Regions from separate parts of the Paenarthrobacter sp. AB444 genome, predicted to be linked through region 2. Evidence: riboswitches for the same ligand, from Rfam matches in the RefSeq annotation. Region 2 holds a riboswitch; each other region holds the start of a gene.
The links. Region 2 has a riboswitch for cyclic di-AMP ahead of PQ627_RS14320 (hypothetical protein). Riboswitches for the same ligand answer to the same signal wherever they lie in the genome.

Region 1 (2,194 bases), on a different contig from region 2:
CCCAACCCGGTGGCCACGGCGAAGGGGTGCTTGGCCCAGGCGCCCATGAGGATGGTCAGGATGCCGGCAACGAACGCCGTGGTGGCCGCCACCGCGGTGAAGCCCAGGGACGCGCCGCTGGAATCGGCGCCCGAGAGGATCAGCGGGTTCAGCACAACGATGTAGCTCATGGCGAAGAATGTCGCGAAACCGCCGCGGATTTCCCTTGAGTACGTGGATCCACGTTCGGAAATCTTGAAGTAGCGGTCCACTGCAGAACCTTGTTTAAGCATGAAGGTCTCCGGGTTTTGGGGGGAGTGTGCTATCAAATCCTATGCCGTGGAATGTGGGGGCTGCGGACCATTCCCCTAGTCTGTAAGGAAGCCAACACTAGGAGAAACCGCCCCATGCGTACCATCCGTCCGCTTCTGGCCGCCGTCGTCGCCGCCTTTGCCTTCGCCTCTGCCCTGCTGTTTTCCGCGGCACCGGCGTCCGCGCACGACGTCGCGGAATCCACGGCGCCGGCGAACGGTGCCACCGTGGCTGAAGTACCGGCGTCGGTCTCCATTACGTTCAACAACCGGCCCCTGGCCATCGGTTCGGGCGTCACCGTAACCGCCGGGGGCGAGAACTGGGCGGACGGACCCGTGGAAATCATCGACAGCCAAGCTGTGCAGAAGCTGCGCCCGGGCGCGCCTGCGGGGGAGTACACGGTCGTTTGGCGCGTCGTCAGCTCCGATTCGCACCCGATCGAGGGGACCTTCAAGTTCACGGCCACCGCAGGAAGCACGACGGCGGCGAGCGGCACGGCGGCTGCCTCACCGTCCGGATCGGCGACGTCGGCCACGGTCCCGTCGGTGGGGTCGGCACCTCCTGGAACGGGGAGCAGCGCACCCGCGGCGGACGCGTCCCAGCCGTTCCCGTGGAGCATTGTTGTCATTGCGGCAGTGGCTGTGGCGCTCGTGATCTTCCTCGCGGTGACAGCGCGCAGGAAACTCGCTGCCTCCGATGACCCTGAAGGCCCCGCATCCGCGGAATAACGGGGTTTTCTACATAGCTGCGAATATCTCGGTTCGGTTACCGCGACACGCCAAAGCAACGGTTCCCGTTACTTAAATGTGACTTCGTGGCGATCATCGCGTACGGTGGTACCTGTGCCTGTTCCACGTAGCAGGCACTTCCGGCCTGATTGCCTAGCTCTGCCGCAGTCCGGAATCCGTTCGCAGACAAACCTACGGCAGAGACGGGGAACCCAATTTGGGCCGCTTACGAGCGTGCCTTGGGGTGAAGTCACGAAGCTTCCGCTCAGCGGGAGATAGTGGCCGGGTGACTCCCATCCGAATCCGACAGCTAACCTCGCAGGCATCGGGAGAGGCTCTTTCATGTCTTCACGCATTCTTCGCGGCCGTCGTAAGGCGGACAGCGTACGTCCTAATCCGTTCATCTCCATCTCCAAGGCCGTTGCCAGCAACGCTTCAGGCGCTGGCCGCCAGGCAGCCGTTATCGCAGCAGCTTCCGGACTCGTTCTGACCGGCTCCGTAGCTGCCCACGCAGCCGAGGCTCCGGCCCAGCGCGACTCCAGCCCCGCCACGGTCGCCGAGACCGCCTCCGAGGCTCCCACCAAGGTTGTCACCGCCCTTTCGACGGCGACCATCAACTTTGAGCGTCCCGCAGTTGCTTCCGTTGCAGCTCCGGTCATCGAAAAGCCGGCTCCGGTCGTTGAGGCACCTGCCCCCAAGACCGCTACCGTCACTGCTGCTGCGGCTCCTGTTGCCGCCCAGGCCGCAGTTGCTGCTCCCGCCGCTGTCGCTCCTGCTGCCGCTCCGGTGGCTGCTGCTCCTGCAGCCGGTGGCGTCAACGCTGCCATGGTTGCCTCGGCTTACGCCCAGATCGGCATCATGCAGGACTGCACCGCCATGGTTGAGCGGGCCCTCGGCTCCGCCGGCATCCCTGTTGGCGACCTGGCACCCATGCAGTTCCTGAACTACGGCAAGGTTGTCAGCGACCCCCAGCCCGGCGACATGATCGTCCAGTCCGGCCACGTTGCCATCTACATCGGCAACGGCCAGGCCATCAGCGGTGGCATCAACGGCAACCAGACGGGCATCCACCCGATCAGCTGGCTGACCGCGACGGGTCCCATCACCTACGTACGCGCTGGCGCATAAGCCTCACGCTTCAACGCAAAGGCCGGTGTCTTCCGAAGATTGATTCT
Region 2 (2,194 bases):
CACGGGCGGTGCAGCAGCCGGGGCTGCCGCCGAAGGTACCCAGACCGGCGCGGCCAAGGAGACGTGCGGTGAGGGAACCGACGACGGCGAAACGGCCGCAGGTGCCTCCGGGACCGTTGCCGGCTGGCCGGCTTCGGACGAGGCTGAACCCGATGACGACGGGGACGAAGCCGTGGTGTAGGACGTCCGTGGTGCCGGTGCGGCGGAGCCCGATTGGCGGTCTGCGTTGCTGCCGCCGGCTTGGCTTGTGGGTGCTTCCTGCCCGAAGAAGGGAAGATGCAAGGCCTGGCCCACGGATCCTGCGGTCAGGGCGAGTCCCAGCGCGCCGGCAACAACTGCCATGCGCTGGCTCATGTGCTTCACGGACGCGGCTTTCCGCAGGACGGCTTGGGGTTCGCGGCCGAATGTCGAGGTCGCGGCGAGGCCCGCAGCGTTAAGAGGAGCTGGCGTCTTGGGTGCAGCTGCGGCGACCACGGGTATGGCCGCGGTGGCCGGTTCTGGAACATCCTGCTTGACCGGTGCATCCTGCTTCGGGCGCACGGACTGAACTGTATCCGCGGGCTGGGCCACGTCTTCTTGCCGGACGATGGGGATCGCGGACGTTGGAGGGCCCGGCGTGGTTGAAGCGGGGGCTGCGGCCCGGGCGGCCTCGACAACCGGGATGGCCGCGGTCGCCGGTTCCGGGAGCACGGATTTCGCTGCCGGGGTTTCTGCCGGCTCAATCACGGCGCGGGCTGCCCGTTCCCGCTCAGCGGCACGCGCGGCGGCGCGCGTGGTGGGAGCGGCTGCGGCGGGCGCCTCTACCGTGGGCGACGCAGTGGTGGGAATCGCCGCGGTGGCGGGTTCCGGCGTCGTACTTTCTGTACCGGTGACCTGTCCGCTGGGTTGGGCCCGACGGCGTCCGGTTGGCTTGGTGCGCTCGCGTTCGAGTTGCGCGCGGCGCGTGTTATCCATGGTTGGGGACATGGTTGTGCCTCTCAACGCCTGCGAGGTTAGCTGTCGGGTTCGGACGAGGCCGTCCGGCCGCTGGTTGCGGCTTCACCCCAAGGGCTTGTGGAGAAAACAAGCCCGGAGAACTGTGGGTCCCCCGTCTCTGCCGCGGGTCTGGCGGATCCTGGATTGCGGCAGAGCCCGGCGTCAATCCAGAAGCGGCCCAGCGGAGATTCGGGTCGCCCTACGACCGTACAGTAGCCGGAAAGTAAAGTCACATTAATGTAACGGGCGGTACGTCCGCCCGCTTCGAGAGGGTTCTACCGCTTAGGCTTCGGGGCGCCAAAGTCCGGAAGGCACTAGCCTTGGGCGCCTACTGGCCGGTAGACATGAGCTATGGACCTGCCTGTGATGCCGCCCGTTTCGCCCATGCTCGCCAAGTCTGTCCCGAACATCCCCGACGTTGGGCATTACGAGCCCAAGTGGGATGGGTTCCGGACGATCGTCTTCAAGGACGGGGACGAGATCATCCTGGGCAGCCGCAACGAAAAGCCCATGACGCGCTACTTCCCGGAGCTCGTTGAAGCCCTAAAGAAGAACCTTCCGGACAAATGCGTGGTGGATGGCGAGATCATCCTGATCCAGGGCAACAGGCTGGAGTTCGAGGTGTTGCAGCAGCGGATCCATCCCGCGGACAGCCGGGTGCGGATGCTTGCGGAGAAGACGCCGGCGTCGTTGGTGGCGTTCGACCTTCTTGCCCTGGGCGAGGAGGATCTCACGGGAAAGCCCTTCGCCGAGCGGCGCGCGGCCTTGGAGAAAGTCCTCGCCAACGCTGAGCCGCCGGTGTACGTCACGCCCGCGGTGACTGACCTGGAGCGGGCCAAGGAATGGTTCGTGCAGCTTGAGGGAGCAGGGCTCGACGGCGTGCTGTCCAAGCCGCTCGACGGCACCTACCAGCCGAACAAGCGGGTGATGTTCAAGACCAAGCATGAGCGGACAGCCGACTGTGTCGTGGCCGGCTTCCGGTGGCACAAGACCGCGAAAGTTGTGGGCTCGATGCTCCTGGGGCTTTACGACGACTCGGGCCGGCTTCATCACGTTGGCGTCGTGGCATCATTCCCCATGGCAAAGCGGGAGGCCTTGGTGGCTGAACTCGAGCCGTATCAAGTGGATTTTGCCGACCACCCTTGGGGTGAGTGGGCCAACCAGGAGGCCGGTGGATCCAGGATGCCCGGCGCCCAGAGCCGGTGGAGCGCAGGCAAGG
Region 3 (2,194 bases), on a different contig from region 2:
CATGGCCGTCAAAACCAATTACGGCGACGTGATCGTCACGGGCCTGCCACTGGCGGACAAGCAGACTGCGGAGGCTTCGCTGGTCTGGACCATGGTGCTGGTGTCACTTGGCGGCCTGGTGGTGATCGGCCTGGTGGGAACTGTGATCATCCGTCGCACCATGCGGCCCCTGGAGCAGCTCTCCGAGGTCGCCACCAAGGTTTCGCGACTGCCTCTCGACGCCGGCGAGGTGGCACTTGCGGTGCGTGTACCGCCGTCGGCCTCCCATCCCGGGACTGAAGTTGGCAGCGTAGGCCACGCCCTGAACCAGATGCTGAACAACGTCGCGAGGGCGCTGGAGGCCCGCCAGGAAAGCGAGACAAAAGTGCGGCAATTCGTGGCCGATGCCTCGCACGAACTGCGGACGCCGCTGACGGCCATCCGTGGCTACACCGAGCTGCTGCGGATGACCGAGAACTTCACCGACGACGGCAGGAAGTCCTTGGCCCGGGTCCAGAGCCAGTCCGAACGCATGACGACGCTGGTGGAGGACCTGCTGTTGCTGGCAAGGTTGGACGAAGGCCAACCGGTGAAGGTCACGGACGTGGACCTGACGCAGTTGGTGATCGAGACCGTAAGCGACGAGAAAGTCATGGCCCCGGACCACATCTGGCAGCTGACCTTGCCGGACGAACCGATCACGGTGCGTGGCGATGCCACGCAGCTGCATCAGGTATTGGCCAATCTGCTCTCCAACGCCCGCAAACACACCGATCCCGGAACAACGGTGGTCACCGGCGTGATGCTCTCGGCAGACGGCAGCGCAGTGGTTACCGTAACGGACAACGGGCCGGGCATTCCCGGAGATTTCCAGGGCAGGATTTTCTCCCGGTTCGCCCGCGCCGACGCCGCAAGATCGGGGTCGGAAGGGACCTCCGGCCTGGGCCTGTCAATCGTCGAGTCCATCGTCGAAGCCCACGGCGGAAGCGTGGAGGTGACGTCCAAACCCGGGCGGACGGAGTTCGCCGTCCGGCTGCCGGTCGCCATCAGCAACCGCACATAACGAAACCGGCAAGGCGACTCACCGGCGTCGTGATCTCTGTTACCTAAATGTGACTTCTGCGGAATCCTCCTGTACCGTCGAAAGGGTGGGTCGCTCAAAAGGGCCCGCATCCGGGATGCGCCGAGCTCTGCCACTTCCCGGAGTCCGTTCTTACTCCGAGGCAGAGACGGGGGACCCAGAGTCTCCGGGCCCAGGCATTTGCCGGCCCTTGGGGTGAAGCCGCAGCGTGACGCGCGGCCGGATGACCTCATCCGAACCCGACAGCTAACTCCGCAGGCGCTGAGAGGTAATCACACATGTCTGAACTTAACGATCAGACGCGCCCTTCCGCGCGTCACCGCGACCAGAACGACTCCCCGTTGAAGAAGTCGCAGACCGTCCTCAAAAAGGCCGCCCGTGAGGGCAAGTCCGGCAACCGCATGCCCGTAGTGGCCGGCGTTATTGCCGCCGCACTGGGTGTTGCATCCCTGGGAACAGCCGCCAACGCCGCGCTTAGCCTTCCCGAGGCAAGCCGCGTTGCCGAGACCCGGACCGCCGCCGAGGCCAGCAACGCCAAGGCCGCTGAAGAAGCCGCCGCAGCCAAGAAGGCCGCTGACGAAAAGGCTGCTGCCGCCAAGGCCGCCGCTGACAAAGCAGCAGCTGACAAGGCTGCAGCCGACAAAGCAGCAGCTGACAAGGCAGCTGCCGACCAGGCCGCCGCTGCACAGGCAGCAGCTGAGAAGGCCGCTGCCGACCAGGCCGCAGCAGAGAAGGCTGCCGCTGACGCAGCCGCCAAGCAGGCAGCCGACGCCGCTGCTGCCGCCGCCGCAGAAGCCGCAGCCGCCGCTGCAGCCCCCAAGGCTGTTGACGACCCCGCTGCTGCCAAGGCCTATGCTGCCAGCATTCTGGGCAGCTACGGCTGGAGCGCCTCTGAGATGACGGCACTGAACACGCTGTGGGAGAAGGAATCAGGTTGGCGGACCACTGCCACCAACGCTTCCAGCGGTGCCTACGGTATTGTCCAGTCGCTTCCGGCCGGCAAGATGGCTTCTGCCGGTGCGGATTGGCAGACCAACTACCAGACCCAGATCAAGTGGGGCCTGAACTACATCAAGGAACGCTACGGCTCCCCGTCAGCTGCCCTGGCCTTCCACCTGGCCAACAACTGGTACT
Region 4 (2,194 bases), on a different contig from region 2:
GCCGCCACCGGCCTTGTCCTGACTGTCGGGCTGCCGGCTACCAGCCCCGTCATGGCCACCTCGGAATCGGGCCAGACCGAATCCGCCCTCGCCGTTGGCGGCCCCGTAGGAAGCCAGCCCGAGGTTTCCGCGGCAGCATCGGCCAAAATCGACTTCAGCCGTGCAGCTGTTGCCACCGCCGCCGACCCCGATGGAAAGCTGAAGCAACTGCTCAGTGCCCAGTCCGCCGGCAGCATCCAGCGGTCTTCTTCCCTGGGAACCCTGGGCAGCCCCCTTGACTCCCTGGTCACGGCATCGCCCTTCGGTTACCGCGTCAGCCCCCTGACCGGTGGAACCGGAGACTTCCACCGCGGGCAGGACTTCGTGGCCCAGTGCGGTACGGCCGTCCATGCTGCAGCGGCAGGCAAAGTGACCTTCGCCGGATGGCACGAGTACGGCGGAGGCAACCGCGTTGTGGTTGACCACGGCAATGGCCTGGAGACCACGTACAACCACCTGTCCTCGTTCAACGTCCAGGTGGGCCAGACGGTCAACCGTGGCGACACCGTCGCCCTGAGCGGCACCACTGGCGCCTCCACCGGCTGCCACCTCCACTTCGAGGTCCAGGTCAACGGCGAAGTCGTCGACCCCATGGGCTGGCTCTAAGCCATTTGATGGTCTTCTCTCGCATTGATGACACGTCTCGTGACCTGAATGTGACATTCGCTTTCAATTGTTATAACCTTCAGAGCGCATCGGCTTTTTAGGGGGCCGATGCACTTGAGTGGATTGCCTAGCTCTGCCACCACTCGAGGTCCGTTCGCAAAAATCGTCTGGCAGGGGCGGGGGAACCACTTTTGGTCTTCGAATGAAGGCCTTGGGGTTAAGTCGCAAAGCTTCCCAGGAAGCAAAGCGGCCGGATGACTCCCATCCGAATCCGACAGCTCACCTCGCAGGCATTGGGAGAGGCTACCTACGTGTCATCACGCACTACCCCTGCGCGCCATCGCGCTGAAACGGTTCGTTCGAACCCGTTGAACACTCTTTCGAAGGCTGTTTCATCCAACGCCGGTACCGTGGGTCGCCAGGCCGCAGTGCTGGCAGCAGCCTCAGGCCTCGTCCTTACTGTCGGACTGCCGGCCAATGCCGCTGACACCGACGTCACCACTTCGGAAGTCTCCAGCACCCAGCAGCTGGCTGCCACCGCAGTGGTCACTGCAGAGCCCACCGCCACCGTTTCCTTCGAGAGCCCGGTCGTGGCCACCCAGGAGGCCCCCAAGGTCGTCCAGCGGGCAGCCCAGGTAACCGAGCGCACTGCCGACGACGCCGCGGCAGTCACCGCCAAGTCCTCCGAAACCAAGGATTCCGCTGCAAGCGCGGCAGCATCCGGGCTCGCCGCAATCGCCTACACCGGAATCGGCTCCCCCTACGTATGGGGCGGCACCACCCCTGCCGGCTGGGACTGCTCCGGTTTCACCCAGTGGGTCTACGCGCAGGCCGGCATCAGCATCCCCCGCGTGAACGCCTGGACGGCGATGAAGCCCACCAGCACCCCCCAGCCTGGTGACCTCGTCATGCAGAACGGCGGAGCCCACGTGGGCATCTACGTCGGCAACGGCATGATGATCAGCGCTTTGAACCCGAGCCAGGGCACCCTGCTGCATTCCGTGGCTTCCACGGGCACGTCTTCGTTCTTCACCCTCCGCTAAACACACCGATTCGGGGCTGGCTGACGTACCCCTGCCAGCCGGCCCACTACCCGCAGGTACCCCAACTGCCTGCGGATACGAAAGAGAAAAACAATGACCAGTGCACACAAAGTTGCACGGCACCGCGCTGAGGCCCCCAAGACCAGCTCGCTTGCCGTGATCGCCAAGGCCGTCAGCGTCAACGCCGGTGGCGTCGGCCGCCAGGCAGCTGTCATCGCCGCAGCGTCAGGTTTGGTCCTGACCAGCGGTATTGCTGCCAACGCTGCTGAGACCAACGTTGACCGTGAGTCGACTGCGACCACCGCTCTGGATGTCCAGTCGGCTGCCCAGGCCACGATTGCCGCAGACTCCACGGTCGCCATCTCCTATGAGCGCCCTGTTGTCACCACTGTCGAAGCTCCCGCTCCCGTAGTGGAAGAGGCTCCGGCAAAGGTTGAGGCCAAGGCTTCCACGGCCACGGCAGCCAACGCCACGGTGGCAGTCAACGCCGCAACCCCGGCACCGGC

Region 1: linked by a shared signal. The riboswitch ahead of PQ627_RS06135 (NlpC/P60 family protein) and the one ahead of PQ627_RS14320 (hypothetical protein) in region 2 are both predicted to bind cyclic di-AMP.
Region 3: linked by a shared signal. The riboswitch ahead of PQ627_RS12940 (hypothetical protein) and the one ahead of PQ627_RS14320 (hypothetical protein) in region 2 are both predicted to bind cyclic di-AMP.
Region 4: linked by a shared signal. The riboswitch ahead of PQ627_RS17225 (C40 family peptidase) and the one ahead of PQ627_RS14320 (hypothetical protein) in region 2 are both predicted to bind cyclic di-AMP.

The regions. Positions count from the first base shown of each region.
Region 1 is NZ_JAQZBY010000003.1:190,452-192,645, forward strand. Features, by position in the region: gene PQ627_RS06125 (NCS2 family permease) at 1-272, opposite strand, end outside; gene PQ627_RS06130 (copper resistance CopC family protein) at 387-1,019, shown strand; cyclic di-AMP (ydaO/yuaA leader) riboswitch at 1,194-1,358, shown strand; gene PQ627_RS06135 (NlpC/P60 family protein) at 1,362-2,147, shown strand.
Region 2 is NZ_JAQZBY010000011.1:73,081-75,274, forward strand. Features, by position in the region: gene PQ627_RS14320 (hypothetical protein) at 1-954, opposite strand, end outside; cyclic di-AMP (ydaO/yuaA leader) riboswitch at 970-1,120, opposite strand; gene PQ627_RS14325 (ATP-dependent DNA ligase) at 1,327-2,194, shown strand, end outside.
Region 3 is NZ_JAQZBY010000009.1:180,824-183,017, reverse strand. Features, by position in the region: gene PQ627_RS12945 (sensor histidine kinase) at 1-1,042, shown strand, start outside; cyclic di-AMP (ydaO/yuaA leader) riboswitch at 1,175-1,333, shown strand; gene PQ627_RS12940 (hypothetical protein) at 1,339-2,194, shown strand, end outside.
Region 4 is NZ_JAQZBY010000015.1:104,392-106,585, forward strand. Features, by position in the region: gene PQ627_RS17220 (M23 family metallopeptidase) at 1-645, shown strand, start outside; cyclic di-AMP (ydaO/yuaA leader) riboswitch at 791-952, shown strand; gene PQ627_RS17225 (C40 family peptidase) at 957-1,688, shown strand; gene PQ627_RS17230 (NlpC/P60 family protein) at 1,782-2,194, shown strand, end outside.